3 regions of the Streptomyces sp. NPDC032198 genome follow, and region 2 is predicted to be linked to each of the others. Evidence: riboswitches for the same ligand, from Rfam matches in the RefSeq annotation. Region 2 holds a riboswitch; each other region holds the start of a gene.
The links. Region 2 has a riboswitch for thiamine pyrophosphate ahead of AB0E78_RS28205 (thiamine ABC transporter substrate-binding protein). Riboswitches for the same ligand answer to the same signal wherever they lie in the genome.
Positions count from the first base shown of each region.

Region 1: it holds a riboswitch for thiamine pyrophosphate, as region 2 does, so the genes downstream of both, thiO (glycine oxidase ThiO) here and AB0E78_RS28205 (thiamine ABC transporter substrate-binding protein) in region 2, are expected to answer to the same signal.
Region 3: it holds a riboswitch for thiamine pyrophosphate, as region 2 does, so the genes downstream of both, thiM (hydroxyethylthiazole kinase) here and AB0E78_RS28205 (thiamine ABC transporter substrate-binding protein) in region 2, are expected to answer to the same signal.

Region 1 covers NZ_JBEZVL010000001.1:415,634-421,129, reverse strand. Annotated here, with positions in the region: gene pknB (Stk1 family PASTA domain-containing Ser/Thr kinase) at 1-750, opposite strand, end outside; gene AB0E78_RS01975 (thiazole synthase) at 842-1,636, opposite strand; gene thiS (sulfur carrier protein ThiS) at 1,643-1,861, opposite strand; gene thiO (glycine oxidase ThiO) at 1,858-3,048, opposite strand; TPP riboswitch at 3,046-3,158, opposite strand; gene AB0E78_RS01960 (FAD-dependent oxidoreductase) at 3,343-4,509, shown strand; gene AB0E78_RS01955 (Rv2175c family DNA-binding protein) at 4,601-4,966, shown strand; gene thiE (thiamine phosphate synthase) at 5,084-5,496, shown strand, end outside.
Region 2 covers NZ_JBEZVL010000011.1:90,749-96,244, reverse strand. Annotated here, with positions in the region: gene frr (ribosome recycling factor) at 1-137, shown strand, start outside; gene AB0E78_RS28220 (phosphatidate cytidylyltransferase) at 179-1,270, shown strand; gene AB0E78_RS28215 (hypothetical protein) at 1,357-1,815, opposite strand; gene rlmN (23S rRNA (adenine(2503)-C(2))-methyltransferase RlmN) at 1,965-3,071, shown strand; TPP riboswitch at 3,126-3,243, shown strand; gene AB0E78_RS28205 (thiamine ABC transporter substrate-binding protein) at 3,327-4,421, shown strand; gene AB0E78_RS28200 (iron ABC transporter permease) at 4,490-5,496, shown strand, end outside.
Region 3 covers NZ_JBEZVL010000008.1:354,186-359,681, reverse strand. Annotated here, with positions in the region: gene AB0E78_RS23435 (helix-turn-helix transcriptional regulator) at 1-1,167, shown strand, start outside; gene AB0E78_RS23430 (class I SAM-dependent methyltransferase) at 1,521-2,261, shown strand; TPP riboswitch at 2,586-2,711, shown strand; gene thiM (hydroxyethylthiazole kinase) at 2,759-3,538, shown strand; gene thiE (thiamine phosphate synthase) at 3,772-4,410, shown strand; gene thiD (bifunctional hydroxymethylpyrimidine kinase/phosphomethylpyrimidine kinase) at 4,407-5,240, shown strand; gene tenA (thiaminase II) at 5,246-5,496, shown strand, end outside.

The DNA.
Region 1 (5,496 bases), on a different contig from region 2:
CAGCTCGTCGAGCTCGACGGGGAGCCCCGGAACGACCGCCGACGGGGGCGGTACGTCTTCGTGGAGGTGCTGGTAGAGCACCTGGGCGGGGGACTCACCGGAGTGCGGCTTGGCGCCGGTCAGCATTTCGTAGAGCACGACCCCGCACGCGTACACGTCCACACGCGTGTCGGACGTGCCGTGTTCTATCTGCTCGGGAGCGAGATAGGAGACGGTGCCGAGGACCGTGCCGGTCGTGTTCGTGACGGTGTCCACCGCGCGCACGAGCCCGAAGTCGGCGACCTTGACCCGGCCATCATCCCCTATGAGGACGTTCTCCGGCTTCATGTCGCGGTGCACGAAGCCCGCGCGGTGCGCGGCGCCGAGCGCGGCGAGGACCGGCTCCAGGATGTCGAGGGCCGCGCGCGGCTGCAGGGCGCCGCGATCGCGGAGCACGTCACGCAGGGTGCATCCCGCGACGTACTCCATCGCGAGATAGACGTACGCACCGTCGGCGCCCTGGTCGTACACCCCCACCACGTTCGGGTGCGAGAGCCGGGCGATCGACTTCGCCTCGCGGATGAAGCGCTCGACGAATGAGACGTCGGCGGCCAGCGTCGGGTGCATCACCTTGAGCGCGAGCACGCGGTCGAGGCGGGTGTCCACGGCCCGGTAGACCGTGGCCATCCCGCCGACCGCGATCCGCCCGTCCACGCGGTAGCGGCCGTCGAGCACCTGCCCGACGAGCGGGTCCTGAAGGGTCGTGTCCACGCAGGGAGTCTACGAGCCACCGCTGACACCGTTGCCCGCCCGGTCGGACTCGGGCCCCGACTGCAGCCGAGCTGTAACAGGGGCGGGACGCTCAGAACGCGGGCCGCTCCGGGTCGAGCCGGGCCATTCCCTCCACGGGCGAGGACGCCTCGGCGAAGTGGCGCCGGGGAATGCGCCCCGCACGGTACGCGAGCCGTCCGGCCTCGACGCCGTGCCGCATGCCCTCGGCCATCAGGACCGGTTCCTGCGCCCGGGTAACAGCGGAGGCGAGCATCACACCCGCGCACCCCAGTTCCATCGCGAGCGCCGCGTCGGACGCCGTGCCCGCCCCCGCGTCCAGGATCACCGGCACGCCCGCGCGCTCGACGATCAGCTGGAAGTTGTGCGGGTTGCGGATGCCGAGCCCCGAGCCGATGGGGGAGCCCAGCGGCATGATCGCCGCGCAGCCCACGTCCTCCAGCTTCCGGGCAAGCACCGGGTCGTCGTTCGTGTACGGGAGGACCGTGAAGCCGTCGTCGACGAGGGTCTCGGCGGCGTCGATGAGCTCGATCGGGTCGGGAAGCAGCGTGCGCTCGTCCGCGATGACCTCCAGCTTGACCAGGTCGGTGCCGAGCGCCTCCCGCGCGAGCCGGGCGGTCAGGACGGCCTCGCCCGCGGTGAAGCAGCCCGCCGTGTTCGGCAGCACACGGATGCCGAGGCGGTCCAGGACGGAGAGCACGGAGCCCTGCACGCCGGGATCGAGGCGGCGCATCGCGACCGTCGTCAGCTCCGTCCCGGAGGCGACGAGGGAGCGTTCCAGGACGTCGAGGCTCGGCGCACCGCCCGTACCCATGATCAGTCGGGAGGAAAGGGTGAGCCCGCCGATGGCGAAGGGATCGTCTGCCATGTCGGTTCAGCCTCCTTGTACGGCTGTGAGGACCTCGACGCGGTCGCCGTCATTGAGCGGGGTGTCAGACCAGCGCGTGCGCGGGACGACGGTTTCGTTGAGGGCGGCGGCGACGCCGGACGGGGCCGTGGTCAGGGTGGCGACGAGGGCGTCGAGCGTGGTGCCCGCGGCAACGTCGCGTGCTTCTCCGTTGACGGAGACGGCTGTCACTGCTGGGAGGGTCATGCGGGCTGCTCCATGAAGCGCTGCGTGCGGGGGGTGCCGGCGAAGCGCAGAGGGGTGAACCCCCGCGCCTCGTCGGGCAGTTCGCCGGTGGTCAGGGCGTGCGCCATGACGTCACCGGTGACGGGCGTCAGAAGGACGCCGTTGCGGTAGTGCCCGGTGGCCAGCTGGAGGCCGGGGAGCGCGGTCGGGCCGAGCAGCGGCGCGTTGTCGGGGGAGCCGGGGCGCAGGCCCGCGCGGGTCTCCGTCAGCGGCAGTTCCGTGATGCCGGGTACGAGCTCGTGGGCGTCCCGCAGCAGCTCGTACACGCCGCCCGCCGTGACCGTCGTGTCCCAGCCGAGTTCCTCGCTGGTCGCGCCGACGACGAGCTCGCCGTTCTCGCGCGGCACCAGGTAGACGTGGCTGCCACGCACCACGGCGCGCACGGTGCGGCTCAGGAACGGCGCGTACCGCTGCGGCACCGTGAGCCGCAGCACCTGCCCCTTCACGGGGCGTACTGGCGGCAGGACACCCTCGGGGACGCCGGAGAGGCGTCCGCTGAGGCTGCCCGCGGCGAGCACGGTCTGACCGGCCTCCAGGGCGGTGCCGTCGGCGAGGACGACTCCGGTGGCCCGGTCCCGTACGACCGAGAGACGGTCCACCCACGCGTGGTGGAAGGCCACGCCCGCCCGCTCGCAGGCCACCAGGAGCGCCGCGGCGAGCCTGCGCGGGTCGATCTGGTGGTCGCCGTCGACGCGCAGTCCGCCCCGGACCCCCGGTGCGAGCATCGGTTCGAGGCGGCGGCACTCGCGCCCGCTCAGCCACTCCGAGGCGAGCCCCGACTGCTGCTGAAGGGCGTGCAGCTCCCGCAGATGGGCACGGTCGTCGGAGTCGAGCGCCACGGCGAGCGTGCCGCACGCGCGGTAGCCGAGATCGCGGCCGCTCGCCTCGGTCAGCTCGGCCGCGAACTCGGGATAGCGCTGCGCGGAGGCCAGATTCAGGCCGAGCAGCGTCTGCTCCCCGTAGTGCAGCTCGGTGACGGCGGCCAGCATGCCCGCGGCGACCTGCGCCGCGCCGCCGCCGGGCTCGGGGTCCACGACCGCGGCGGACAGGCCGCGCTGGGCCGCCCGCCAGGCCGTGACCAGGCCGATGATGCCGCCCCCGACGACAAGGACGTCGGTCGTCTCTCGGGGTGGTGTACGTGGATGCATGGGCGTCCAGCCCCTCCCTTCGCCGGCATGACCCGGATCAGGTTCGTACGGTCGGAGGCCGTCCAGCCTCCCTCTCAGCCCGGTGCGTCCGGGCTCCCGCGAGTGCTCTGCACGGCAACCTTAGCCTTTGGTGTCCCGGGGTAGGTAGGGCAGCTGTGCGGTCAGGAGCAGTGACGGTGTGTCAGAGATCTCCTCGCGGGGCCCTGAGACGCGCGTCGCCCGCCGCCCTAGAGTGATCGGGTGAGTGAGCAGCGGAGGCAGGAAGAGCGCCGGGTCGTCATCGTCGGTGCGGGGATGGCCGGGGTGCAGACCGCCGTGGCCCTGCGCGAGCAGGGGTTCGCCGGGGCGGTCACCCTGATCGGCGCGGAGCCCCATCAGCCGTACGACAGGCCGCCGTTGTCCAAGGCCGTGCTGCTCGGCAAGGCGGAGGGCTCCGCCTTCGACATCGACTTCGAGGCGCTCGGCATCGAGCTGAGCCTGGGCCACGAGGTCACGGGCGTCCGCCCCGCGGACCACGCACTGGACACCGCGTCGGGCCCGGTGCCCTACGACGCCCTCGTCATCGCCACCGGCGCCCGGCCCATCCTGCTGCCCGGCGTCTCCGGGGTCCCCGGCGTCCATCTGCTGCGCACCCTCGACGACGCCGAGCGGCTGCGGCCCGTGCTCGCCGAACAGCACCGCATCGTGGTCGTCGGCGCCGGCTGGATCGGCGCCGAGTTCGCGACCGCCGCACGCGAGGCGGGCTGCTCGGTCACTGTCGTCGAGGCCGCCGCGCGACCGCTGGCCGGGGCGCTGCCCGCGGAGGTCGCGGCGCCGATGACGTCCTGGTACGCCGACTCCGGAGCCGAGCTGCGCACCCACGCGCGCGTGGACCGCGTCGAGCCCGGCAGCGTCCTCCTGGACGACGGCACCCGGCTGCCCGCGGACGCGGTCGTCGTCGGTATCGGCGCACGCCCCGCCACGGACTGGCTCGCGGACTCCGGCATCACCCTGGGCGCCCACCGTGAGGTCCTCGCCGACGACCACCTGCGGACGTCGGAACCCGATGTGTACGCGGTCGGCGACTGCTCCTCCTTCCCTTCGGGAAGGTATGGCGAGCGCCTGCTCGTCCACCACTGGGACAACGCCCTCCAGGGCCCGCGCACGGTCGCGGCGAACATCATCGGCGAGACCCCTTCGGCGTACGACCCGGTCCCGTACTTCTGGTCCGAGCAGTTCGGCCGCTTCGTCCAGTACGCCGGTCATCACGCGTCCGCCGACGAGCTGGTGTGGCGCGGCGACCCCTCGGGGGCGGCCTGGAGCGTGTGCTGGCTCCGGCGGGGCGCCCTGGTCGCCCTCCTCGCGGTGGGCCGCCCCAGGGACCTGGCACAGGGCCGCAAGCTGATCGAGGCGGGCGCCCGCCTGTCCGCCGAGCTGGCGTCGGACCCCGCCGTACCGCTCAAGAAGGCAGTGCTGCCCTAAGCGCTGCCGGGACCGCTGCCGGGACCGCTGCCGGGACCGAGGGGGACCCGCTGCCCGGCCGCTGTCGGTGCCCGGAGCTAGGCTTGTCCCCGTGACCGAGATTGACGCAAAGACTGATGCTCTCGTCCCCGAGTGGCTCCACCTCCCCGACATCGCAGAAATGCTCGACGTCGAGGTGACGCGTGTGCGCCAGCTGGTCAAGGAGGGCCAGCTGATCGCCGTGCGCCGTGGTGAGAACCGCGCGCTCGCCGTGCCGGCGGCCTTCATCGACGGCGACAAGATCGTCAAGGGCCTCACCGGCACCCTGACGCTCCTGCGGGACGACGGCTTCTCCGACGAAGAGATGCTGGAGTGGCTCTTCACCCCCGACCCGACCCTGCCCGGCACCCCCGCGCAGGCACTCAGTGAGAATCGCGGCACGGAGGTGAAGCGCCGCGCCCAGGCGCTCGCCGTCTGACCGGGACGCGTCCGACCGAGGCGCGTCCGACCGAAACGGAAAACCGTTGCGTACGGGCCGTGTGTCCCCCGGGGACCCGCGGCCCGTAGGCCACCGACGACCCGGGGGGACCTCTTCATGGCCACCAAGCCTGCCCGCGAGCAGCTCGCCGACGCCCGCCTCTACCTGTGTGTGGACGCCCGCAAGCGCCAGGGAGACCTCCCCGAGTTCCTCGACGCCGTCCTGGGCGGCGGCGTCGACATCGTGCAGCTGCGGGACAAGGGCATGGAGGCGGCCGAGGAGCTCGACCACCTCCAGGTCTTCGCCGACGCCGCCCGCAGGCACGGCAAGCTCCTCGCGGTGAACGACCGCGCGGACGTCGCGCACGCCATCGGCGCCGACGTGCTGCACCTGGGCCAGGGCGACCTGCCCGTGCCCGCCGCCCGCGCGATCCTCGGCCAGGACGTGCTCGTGGGCCGCTCCACGCACGCCGACACCGAGGCAGCCGCCGCGGCCACGCAGGACGGCGTGGACTACTTCTGCACCGGCCC
Region 2 (5,496 bases):
AGGCGATCAAGGACGGCGACATCGGCGAGGACGAGGGCCGTCGCGCGGAGAAGGAGCTCGAGGACGCGACCGCGAAGTACGTCGCTCAGGTGGACGAGCTGCTCAAGCACAAGGAAGCCGAGCTGCTCGAGGTCTGAGGGCTGAGGGCTCGAAGTCTGAGGACTGAGGAATCCGATCCGTGAACGACTCTTCCTGGGGGGCGCCTCCCAGAGCCGGGTACTGGGGGCCGCCCGACCAGGGCCCTGCTCAAGGGGCTGCCCCGGCAGGTCCCGCGTACGATGCGCATGACGCCCTGTATCCAGCAGAGACGCAGCCCATGCCCATCGTGCCTGACATGCCTGAAGTACCCCAGGAGCCCATGCCCAGCGCATCACAGCCCGCCCCCGAGGCGCCGCGCACGCCTCAGACGCCTCAGGCACCACAGGTGTCTCAGACGCCTCAAGCGCCGCAGAAGAAGAGCGCGGGCCGTGATCTCGGGGCGGCCATAGGAGTCGGCGTGGGGCTCGGCGCGGTGATCATCGCGTCGCTCTTCATCGTGAAGGCCGTCTTCATCGGCGTCATAGCGGTCGCCGTCGTGGTCGGCCTCTGGGAGCTCACCTCGCGGCTCCAGGAGCGCAAGGAGATCAAGGCGCCGCTGGTCCCGCTGGCGGTGGGCGGCGCCGCCATGGTCGTCGCCGGATACGTCCGTGGGCCCGAGGGCGCCTGGGTCGCCATGGCGCTCACCGCGCTCGCGGTGCTCGTCTGGCGGATGACCGAGCCGCCCGAGGGCTATCTGAAGGACGTCACGGCAGGCGTCTTCGCGGCGTTCTACGTCCCGTTCCTCGCCACGTTCGTGGCGATGATGCTCACCGCGGACGACGGCGCGATGCGGGTGCTCACGTTCCTGCTCCTGACCGTGGTCAGCGACACCGGGGCGTACGCGATCGGCTGGCGCTTCGGCAAGCACAAGCTCGCCCCGCGCATCAGCCCCGGCAAGACCCGCGAGGGCCTGGTCGGAGCGGTGACGTTCGCGATGGCGGGTGGCGCGCTGTGCATGGAGTTCCTGATCGACGGCGGCACGTGGTGGCAGGGGCTGCTCATCGGCCTCGCGGTCGCCGCGAGCGCGACGCTCGGGGACCTGGGCGAGTCGATGATCAAGCGTGACCTCGGCATCAAGGACATGGGCACGCTGCTGCCGGGACACGGCGGCATCATGGACCGCCTCGACTCACTGCTGCCGACCGCACCGGTGGTCTGGCTGCTGCTGGTCATCTTCGTCGGGTCCGGCTGACCTGCGCTTGTGTACGTGAGGGGCTCGCCGTCCAGCTGGACGGCGAGCCCCTTTTCGCATGCCGCGCGCAGTGTGCCGTACGCCGCTTACTTCAGCTTGTGGCACGCCTTCTGCGAGAGGTTCTTCCACTGCACACAGACCAGCGTGCCCTTGCGGAGCTTGGGCCCCGTGGTGGTCCCGACCTTGCCCCACTCGACCTCGGCGGCGTTGCCGTGCGGAACCGAGTGGGCCTTGCGCCAGCTCTTGCCGACGTGGGTCGAGCCGCCCGGCTGCTTGTACAGCCAGCGGGCCTTACCCGCCTTGTACGGAGACCTGGCCGACTGGACGTAGTTCAGGCCACGCTTGGTGGACCCCTTCTTGTTCCAGTAGAAGAAGGAGACCGAGTAAGCGCAGGTCCTGCCGCTCTGCTTCACGCAGCGCACTTCCTGGTGCTTGCTGACCGCCGCGGCCCGGACCCCGGTCCCGGCGTGGGCCGGTGCCGCGGTCGTCACGGCGAGCGCCGCGGTGGCGCCGATCAAGAGCGCCTTCCCCGTTTGATTCAACACGTGCTGATTACCTCCAGCGAAGTTGATGTTGTCAGGGAAGACTCTAGTGATCTATGTCAGGCACATGACAGACCTTCGGCCGACCGGTTCTCAGCGCCGCCGTGGGTGGACAGGGGAGGGCTCTCATCGTCTGCGACACTGGAAGGACCATGCCTGTACCCGGAGAACTCACCTTTGTCGCGCCCCGCGGAGCCAAGAAGCCGCCGCGGCATCTCGCCGACCTCACGCCCGCCGAGCGCAAGGAAGCCGTTGCCGCTGCCGGCGAGAAGCCGTTTCGCGCCAAGCAGCTTTCGCAGCACTACTTCGCGCGGTACGCGCACGACCCGGAGCAGTGGACCGACATTCCCGCCGGTTCACGTCAGAAGCTTCAGGAGGCGCTGCTTCCCGAGCTGATGTCCGTGGTGCGGCACATCAGCTGTGACGACGACACCACGCGCAAGACGCTGTGGCGGCTCTTCGACGGGACGCTCGTCGAGTCCGTGCTCATGCGCTATCCGGACCGCGTGACGATGTGCATCTCGTCGCAGGCCGGGTGTGGGATGAACTGTCCGTTCTGTGCCACCGGGCAGGCCGGGCTCGACCGGAATCTGTCGACCGCCGAGATCGTGCACCAGATCGTTGACGGGATGCGCGCGCTGCGGGACGGGGAGATCCCTGGAGGGCCCGCTCGGCTCTCCAACATCGTGTTTATGGGGATGGGCGAGCCTCTTGCCAACTACAACCGGGTGACCGGGGCGATTCGCAGGCTGACCGATCCCGAGCCGGACGGTGTGGGCCTCTCGCAGCGTGGCATCACCGTGTCGACCGTCGGTCTGGTGCCCGCCATCCACCGGTTCGCCGACGAGGGCTTCAAGTGCCGCCTCGCCATCTCGCTGCACGCGCCCGACGACGAGCTCCGCGACACCCTCGTACCCGTCAACACGCGCTGGAACGTGCGTGAAGTGATGGACGCCGGGTGGGAGTACGCCGCCAAGTCGGGGCGTCGCCTCTCCATCGAGTACGCGCTGATCCGCGACATCAACGACCAGGCCTGGCGCGGTGACCGCCTCGGGCGGCTGCTGAAGAACAAGCCCGTGCACGTGAACCTCATTCCGCTGAACCCGACGCCCGGGTCGAAGTGGACGGCCTCGCGGCCCGAGGACGAGAAGGCCTTCGTGGACGCCATCGCCGCCCATGGCGTGCCCGTCACGGTTCGTGACACCCGTGGCCAGGAGATCGACGGGGCGTGCGGTCAGCTCGCCGCGTCGGAGCGCTAGCCCGCCGGGCGATAGGCTGGCCGAAACACATCTTCATAGCCGGAACACATCTTCATATTCCGACAGGGGAGCGCCACAGCGCTGAGAGTGCGGCAGCCAAGGACAGGTTGGCCGCAGACCCTCTGAACCTTGCCCGGGTCATTCCGGGTAGGAAGTTCGGACATCACTCAAGCTGTTGCGCCCTGCCCGCGGACCGGTCCGATCCGGTCTGTTCCGCGGGCAGGGCCGCGTCTCTTCCTGGTCACTCCAGGAGGAATGAACTCAGTGAGCACCACCAAGAAGGTCACGGTCACCGCGGTCGCGGTGAGCATCGGGCTCGTCGCGCTCTCCGCGTGCGGCAGCTCGTCGGACAGCGGCGACAAGGCCGACTCCAAGAGCGTCACGCTCGTCAGCCATGACTCCTTCAACGTCTCCAAGGACGTACTGAAGGCGTTCGAGAAGAGCTCCGGCTACAAGGTCAACGTGCTGAAGGACGGCGACGCCGGTGCGGCCGTGAACAAGGCGATCCTGTCCAAGGACAACCCGCAGGGCGATGTCTTCTTCGGCGTCGACAACACCCTGCTCTCGCGCGCGCTCGACAACGGTCTCTTCCAGTCGTACGAGGCCAAGGGCTCGGAGAAGGTCGGGCCGGAGTTCCGGGTCGACGGGGACAAGCACCGGGTGACGCCCGTCGACAGCGGCGACATCTGCGTCAACTACGACAAGAAGTACTTCGCCGACAAGAAGCTGGCGCCGCCGAAGTCCTTCGCGGATCTGACCAAGCCCGCCTACAAGGACCTGTTGGTCACCGAGAACGCCTCGACCTCCTCGCCCGGCCTCGGATTCCTGCTCGGCAGCGCCGCGCAGTACGGCGACGACGGCTGGCAGGGCTACTGGAAGAAGCTCAAGGCCAACGGCGTCAAGGTCGTCGACGGCTGGGAGCAGGCCTACAACGAAGAGTTCTCCGGGTCCGCCGGCGGCAAGAAGGCCAAGGGCGACCGGCCGCTCGTCGTCTCGTACGCCTCGTCGCCGCCCGTCGAGGTGCTCTACGCCAAGCCGCAGCCCAAGCAGGCGCCGACCGGCGTCGCGACCGGCACCTGCTTCCGGCAGGTCGAGTACGCGGGTCTGCTCAGCAACGCCAAGAACGAGAAGGGCGGCAAGGCGCTGCTCGACTTCCTGATCGGCGCCGAGTTCCAGAAGGACATGCCGCTGAACATGTTCGTGAACCCGGTGCGGGAGAAGACCGAGCTGCCCGAGCTGTTCGTCAAGCACGGCGTGAAGGTCGACGACCCGGAGACCATGGACCCGAAGAAGATCGCCGACAACCGTGATCAGTGGGTCAAGTCGTGGACCTCGCTCGTACTGAAGTAAGCGGATCCCCTAAGGGGAGCGCTTCCCGTAAGGGGCGCTCGCGCGGGGGCGCGGCGCGGCTCGGTCTGATGGCCGTGCCCGTCGCGTTCTTCGCGGTCTTCTTCGCCTATCCGGTCGCCGCGATCGTCGCGCGCGGCTTGAAGGTGGGCGGGGCGTGGCAGTTCGGGCGGATCGCGGAGGTCGTCGGGCAGTCCGACGTCCGGCACGTGCTGTGGTTCACCACCTGGCAGGCGCTCGCGTCGACCGCGCTCACGCTGCTGATCGCGCTCCCCGGCGCGTATGTCTTCGCGCGCTTCGAGTTCAGGGGCAAGCAGGTGCTCCGGGCGGTCGTCACGGTGCCGTTCGTGCTGCCGACGGTCGTCGTCGGGACCGCGTTCCTCGCGCTGCTCGGCCGGGGCGGGCTGCTCGACGAGATGTGGGGCGTGCGCCTCGACACGACTGTGTGGGCGATCCTGCTCGCGCACGTCTTCTTCAACTACGCCGTCGTCGTACGGACGGTGGGCGGGCTCTGGTCGCAGCTCGACCCGCGCCAGGAAGAGGCCGCGCGGATGCTCGGCGCCTCGCGGTGGACCGCGTGGCGGACCGTGACGCTGCCCGCGCTCGGGCCCGCGGTAGCCGCCGCCTCGCTCATGGTCTTCCTGTTCACCTTCACCTCGTTCGGTGTGGTGCAGATCCTCGGCGGGCCCGCGTACTCGACCCTCGAGGTCGAGATCTACCGGCAGACCGCCCAGCTCCTCGACCTGTCCACGGCCGCCGTCCTGACGATCGTTCAGTTCGTGGCGGTGGGCTTGATCCTCGCCGTGCACGCGTGGACGGTGCGCAGGCGGGAGAGTGCGCTGAAGCTCGTCGACGCGTCCGGGGTGGCGCGGCGGCCGCGCGGCGCGGGGCAGTGGGCGCTGCTGGGCGGGGTCATGCTCACCATCGCCGTGCTGATCCTGCTGCCGCTCGGGGTCCTGATCGAGCGGTCACTGAGCACCCCCGACGGCTACGGCTTCACCTACTACAAGGAACTGACATCGGCGGAGGGCGGGGCCTTCCTCGTCCCGCCGATCGAGGCCGTGTGGAATTCGCTCCA
Region 3 (5,496 bases), on a different contig from region 2:
ACGGCCACCTTGGACCGGGCACTGGCGCTGGCCGTGCCGCCCGCGCGGCTGGGGATCCGCAACAGCCCCCAGTACCTCGCCGCCCGCCACGCGGTGTTCGACGCCCGCCTGCCCGAGGCCCGCGCTCTCCTCCTGCAGCTGATGCCCCCGGCCCAGGAGTGCGGTGAGCCGGAGGACCTGGTGGACCTGTGGCGCAGCCTCGCCGAGGTCGAGGCAGGGCGTGGTGCCTGCGGTCAGGCGCTGCGCTGGTCGGCGCGCGCCGTCGACCTCACGGCGGCGGCAGGCCTGTCACCCGGTCCCGCTTGGTATACGGCGGCCATGGCCGAGGCCGGCGGCGGCAGTTTCGCCCATGCACTGCGCTACGCCGCCCACGGCGTGCGCGCCTCGCGCGAGGAACAGGATGCGCTGCACACCACACGCGGCCTGTGGGCCCTGGGGGCTGCGCTTCTGCACACCGGTCGCGTCGAGAAGGCCGCCGCGACGTTGTCGGAGGTCGCGGAGCTGGAGTCGCGCTCGGGGGCCGCTGATCCGGCGGTGCTGCGCTGGCAGGGGGACGCGGTGGAGGCGTACGCGCTCTGCGGTCGTACGGACGAGGCCCGCGGTCTGCTGGAGCACATGCAGGAACGGGTGGGAGCGCACCCCGCGCACGCCGCTCTGCGCGCAGCGCTGACCCGCGCCCGAGGCCTGTGCCGCTACCTCGACGGTGCCGACGCCGTCGAAGAGGCCGCGGAACTCCTGGCGGACGCTGCCCACGGTTTCGCCGCGCTCGGCCTCCCCGTCGAGGAGGGCCGCACCCACCTGCTGCGCGGCCGTGTCGAGCGCCGCCGTCGGCGTGCCGCCGCTGCGCGAACGGCGTGGGAAAGGGCTCGTACGCTCTTCGAGGACGCCGAAGCACGCCCCTGGACCGCGCTCGCGAACAACCACCTGACCCACCTGACAGGCCATCCCTCCGCACCCAGCAGCTCGGCTCCGCCGACGCCCCAGCGTCTGACCGAACACGAGTTGCATCTGGCCGAACTCGTGCGCACCGGCGCGACGAACCAGGAAGCGGCCCAGCAGATGTTCATCTCGGTCAAGACCGTAGAAACCGTGCTGAGCCGCATCTACCGCAAACTCGGCATCCGCTCCCGCACCCAACTCGCCACCGCGCTCACCCGTGACCGCTGACCGCTGCGCGGTGACGCTCCGACGACGAGGGCCACCGGGGTCACCGATGCGCCGAGCCGCCCAGGGCGTCGCGGCCCTGCTCAAACGGCACGGCTGGACCTGCCAGCTCCCCGCCCGCCGGGCCCTGGAACCTCCACGGTGTCTTCGAGCTGACCGTTCTTGTCCACTATCGAGTAGAAGTTGCGATGGACCGTCACGTCGGCGATACCAACCGACCGACGCTCACCACCGTCGAGGGGCACACGCATGATCTGCTCGCCGTCGGCAAAGCGCCGGGGAAGCAACCGAGGCGAGGGCCGCCCAGTGCCATAATCGTGTTGACCGCCCCCGGCAGGCAGTGCTGGAGTCGGCGCGTGGACAGCATCCCCGCCAACCGGCGGCTCTGGAACCAGATCAGCAGCGCCTACCAGCACGAGCACGACCCGCAAATCGGCGCCACACCCCGGCTGTGGGGCATGTACTCCATCCCCGACGCGCACCTGCACGCCCTGGGCGACGTCACCGGCAAGCGCGTCCTCGAACTCGGCTGTGGCGCCGGCCAGTGGTCCAGGGCGCTCGCCGCCGAGGGTGCCTCCGTGGTCGGGATCGACCTGTCCGAAGCCCAACTCGCCGCAGCGGCCCGCGCGATGGGAGCCGTCCGCTACCCGCTGGTGCAAGGCGCCGCCGAACAACTCCCCTTCGCCGCCGACAGCTTCGACCTGGTGTTCTGCGACTTCGGTGGGCTCAGCTGGGCGCCCCCGCACCTGGCCGTCCCGCAGGCCGCACGCGTCTTGGGCCGAGGCGGGCGCCTGGTGTTCAACGTCGCCAGCCCTTGGTTCGAAGCTTGCTACGACGAAGCCGCCAGCCGCGTGACCACGACGCTGCAGAAGGACTACTTCGGGCTGAGCGCCATCGCCGAAGACGACGGCGCGACCAGCTATCAGCTCACCTACGGCGACTGGGTCAAGGTCCTGCGCGGCGCGGGTCTCATCATCGACGACCTCATCGAGCCGCGGCCCGAACTCGGAACACCCAACGGCTACAACGAAACCGACCCTCCCGACTGGGCACACCGCTGGCCGGCGGAACTGCTCTGGGTAACCCACAAACCATAAGTTCCGCCGTGCCGAGACGTGAAGCCCGGTGGGCCAACCGCCGAGCTTGGAGAGATCTCCCATTGCAAAGGTTGACGGGTTGACGAAATCTGGAGCTATGCAGGATCGCATCGGTCAGGTGGTCGCGGGATTCACCGACGCACTGCACAGCCTCAGAGACCTCGTCACGGACCTCCCGCCCGGCGAGCAATACGACACGGGCTACGAGTCTGCGCCCAGAGTGTGCACCAGGGCGGCGGCCTTGTCAGTTCCTCCGGCAGAGCCGTGTCCTGCCGTGCGGTGCCCCGAGTGCGAACTCCCGTTCCCGGGGGAGGTACATTGCGTGGTGACCACCGCGGGAGCTCGGGAGTAGCCGGGCTGAGAGGGCGGACGGGACTTGCTCCCCTTTCCGCCGACCGCATGAACCTGGACCGGGTAATGCCGGCGTAGGAAGAGTGTTGACGATGGATGCTGCCTCCGTACCTGCCCAGAACGGCCCTGCCGTTTCCCGTGATGCCGTGGCGGACGTGATCGCGTCGCTGCGGAGCTCCGCACCCCTTGTGCACTGCCTGACCAACGTCGTGGTGTCGCAGTTCACCGCGAACGTGCTGCTCGCGGCGGGGGCCTCCCCCGCGATGGTGCACAGCCCGCAGGAGGCCGGAGCACTGGCCCGGGTGGCCGGGGGCGTCCTGATCAACCTGGGGACGGTCACGTCCGCGACGGCCGAGGCGATGCGCGTCGCGGTCAAAGAAGCGGCCGGGGCCGGGCGCCCGTGGGTGCTCGACCCGGTGGCGGTCGGCGCGCTGCCCTGGCGCACCGGCCTGGCCCGCGAACTCCTGGAGATCGCGCCTCCAGCGGTCATTCGCGGCAATGCTTCCGAGATCCTGGCCCTGGACAGCGGCGGCACGGGCGGGCGCGGCGTGGACAGCACGGACGCCCCCGAGGCGGCGCTGGACGCGGCCGGCGGGCTGGGCCGGCGCTACGGCTGCGCGGTCGCTGTGAGCGGTCCGGAGGACGTCCTTACGGACGGGACGCGCGTGGTGCGTGTGGCCAATGGTCACCCGCTGCTGCAACGGGTGACGGGTACCGGCTGCTCACTGGGCGCCCTGGTGGCTGCTTGCACGGCCGTCACGGGCGATGCACTGCTGGCCGCCACTGCCGCGTCGGGCCTGCTCACCGTGGCCGCGGAGAGTGCCGCCACGCGCTCGACGGGGCCCGGCACGTTCGCGGTCGCACTGATCGATGCACTGTACGAGCTCAGCCCGGACCGGCTCGCCGAGGCTCTCAACCTGCGCTGAGCGCAGCGGTGTTGCCGGGTTGGCAGCGAGCGGTCGGCCGAACGCCACCTGCTGAACAGCCTCCGCCGACCTGGGGTGCGACCCCACCACCAAGTGCGTCAGACCCCGCAGACGCACACCCTCGCCCCTGCGGACAACTCAAGGTTCCTGCACGTCAGGGCCCTGCCTTTCCCTGCACCTCCCGATGCGTTTCCCCCGCCCTTCCCCGGCCGGGAGACCCCAAGGAGCAACCCATGCGACCACCACTTGACCTATCCCTGTATCTCGTCACCGACACCCGGCTCTGCGGCGACCGTGGTGTCGCGGCCACAGTGGCGGCCGCCGTCAAGGGCGGTGTGACCGCTGTCCAGTTGCGCGATCCGGACGCGGACGCCCGCACGCTGTGCGCGCTGGGCCGGAGGATCCAGGCCGAACTCGCCGGCACCGGTGTCCCCTTGATCGTCAATGATCGTCTGGATGTGGCGGTCTGGTTGGACGCGGACGGCGTCCACCTGGGGCAGCGGGACCTCTCCCCCACGACCGCCCGGCAGCGGCTCGGCCCCCATGCCTACATCGGCCTGTCCGTCAGCCGTCCCGGGCAGCTGGCGCACGTACCGGATGCCGTCGACCACCTCGGTGTCGGTCCGGTGTTCCCGCAGTCCACCAAGCCAGACGCGGACGCCCCGCTCGGCCTGGGAGGCCTGGCCCGGATCGTCCAGGAGAGCCCGCTGCCATGCGTGGCCATCGGCGGGATCGGCGCATCCGAGGCCGCCGCGGTCAGGGCAAGCGGTGCGGCCGGGCTCGCTGTCGTCAGCGCGGTCTGCGGACAGTCCGACCCCGAGGCCGCAGCGCACTCCCTCATCCGCACCCTGCGCCAGGAGGTCCCCGCGTGACCAGCCCGCCCATCGCCCTCAGCATCGCCGCCAGCGACCCCTCCGGCGGCGCCGGCATCCAGGCCGACCTGAAGGCGTTCTCCGCCAACGGCGCCTACGGAACAGCAGTCCTGACCGCCCTGACCGCACAGAACACCCAGGGCGTCACCGGCATCCATGCCGTGCCTGCGGCGTTCGTCACCGAGCAGCTCGACACGCTGTTCGCCGACGTCCGGGTGGACGCCGTCAAGATCGGAATGCTGGCCGACGCCGCCATCGCCGCAGCCGTCGCGGACGCGCTGGAGCGCCACCGCCCCCGCTACGTCGTCCTGGACCCCGTCATGGTCTCGACCAGCGGTCACCGCCTCCTGGAGGCCGATGCGGTAACCGTGCTGCGCGAGCGTCTCCTGCCTCTCGCCGACCTCATCACCCCCAACCTCCCCGAGGCCGGCGACCTCCTCGGCATCGCCGCCGCCAAGAACCGCACCGACGCCATCGAGCAGGCCCACGCGCTCCTCCACACCGGCGCCCGGCGGGTCCTGCTCAAGGGCGGCCACCACACGCACGACGCAGATTCCGTCGACATCCTCGCCGACGGCACAGACGCCACGGGCGCCCTGGGCGCGGGCGTCACCGAGCTGTCCGCGCCTCGCGTGAACACGCGCAACACCCATGGCACCGGCTGCACCCTCTCCGCCGCGATCGCCGCCCTGCGCCCGCAGCACAGCGACTGGAACACCGCTGTCCGCGCCGCGAAGGACTACCTGACCGGGGCCTTGCGCGCGGCCGACACCCTGCACGTCGGCCACGGTCACGGTCCCGTCCACCACTTCCACCAGTACTGGAGCTGAGCACCATGCCCACGACGTTCTGCGACGAGCTGTGGACGGCCACGGCTGAGATACGTTCGGCCATCGACAAGCTGCCGTTTCTCACCGGTCTCGGCGACGGCACCCTGGACCGGGAGAAGTTCGTCTATTACCTGGCCCAGGACGCCCTCTACCTGCGCGACTACGCCCGTGCGCTGGCCAGCGCCGCCGCGAAAGCGGATCGGCCACAGGACATCGCGTTCTTCGCGAAGTCCGCCCACGACGCCGTCGTCGTCGA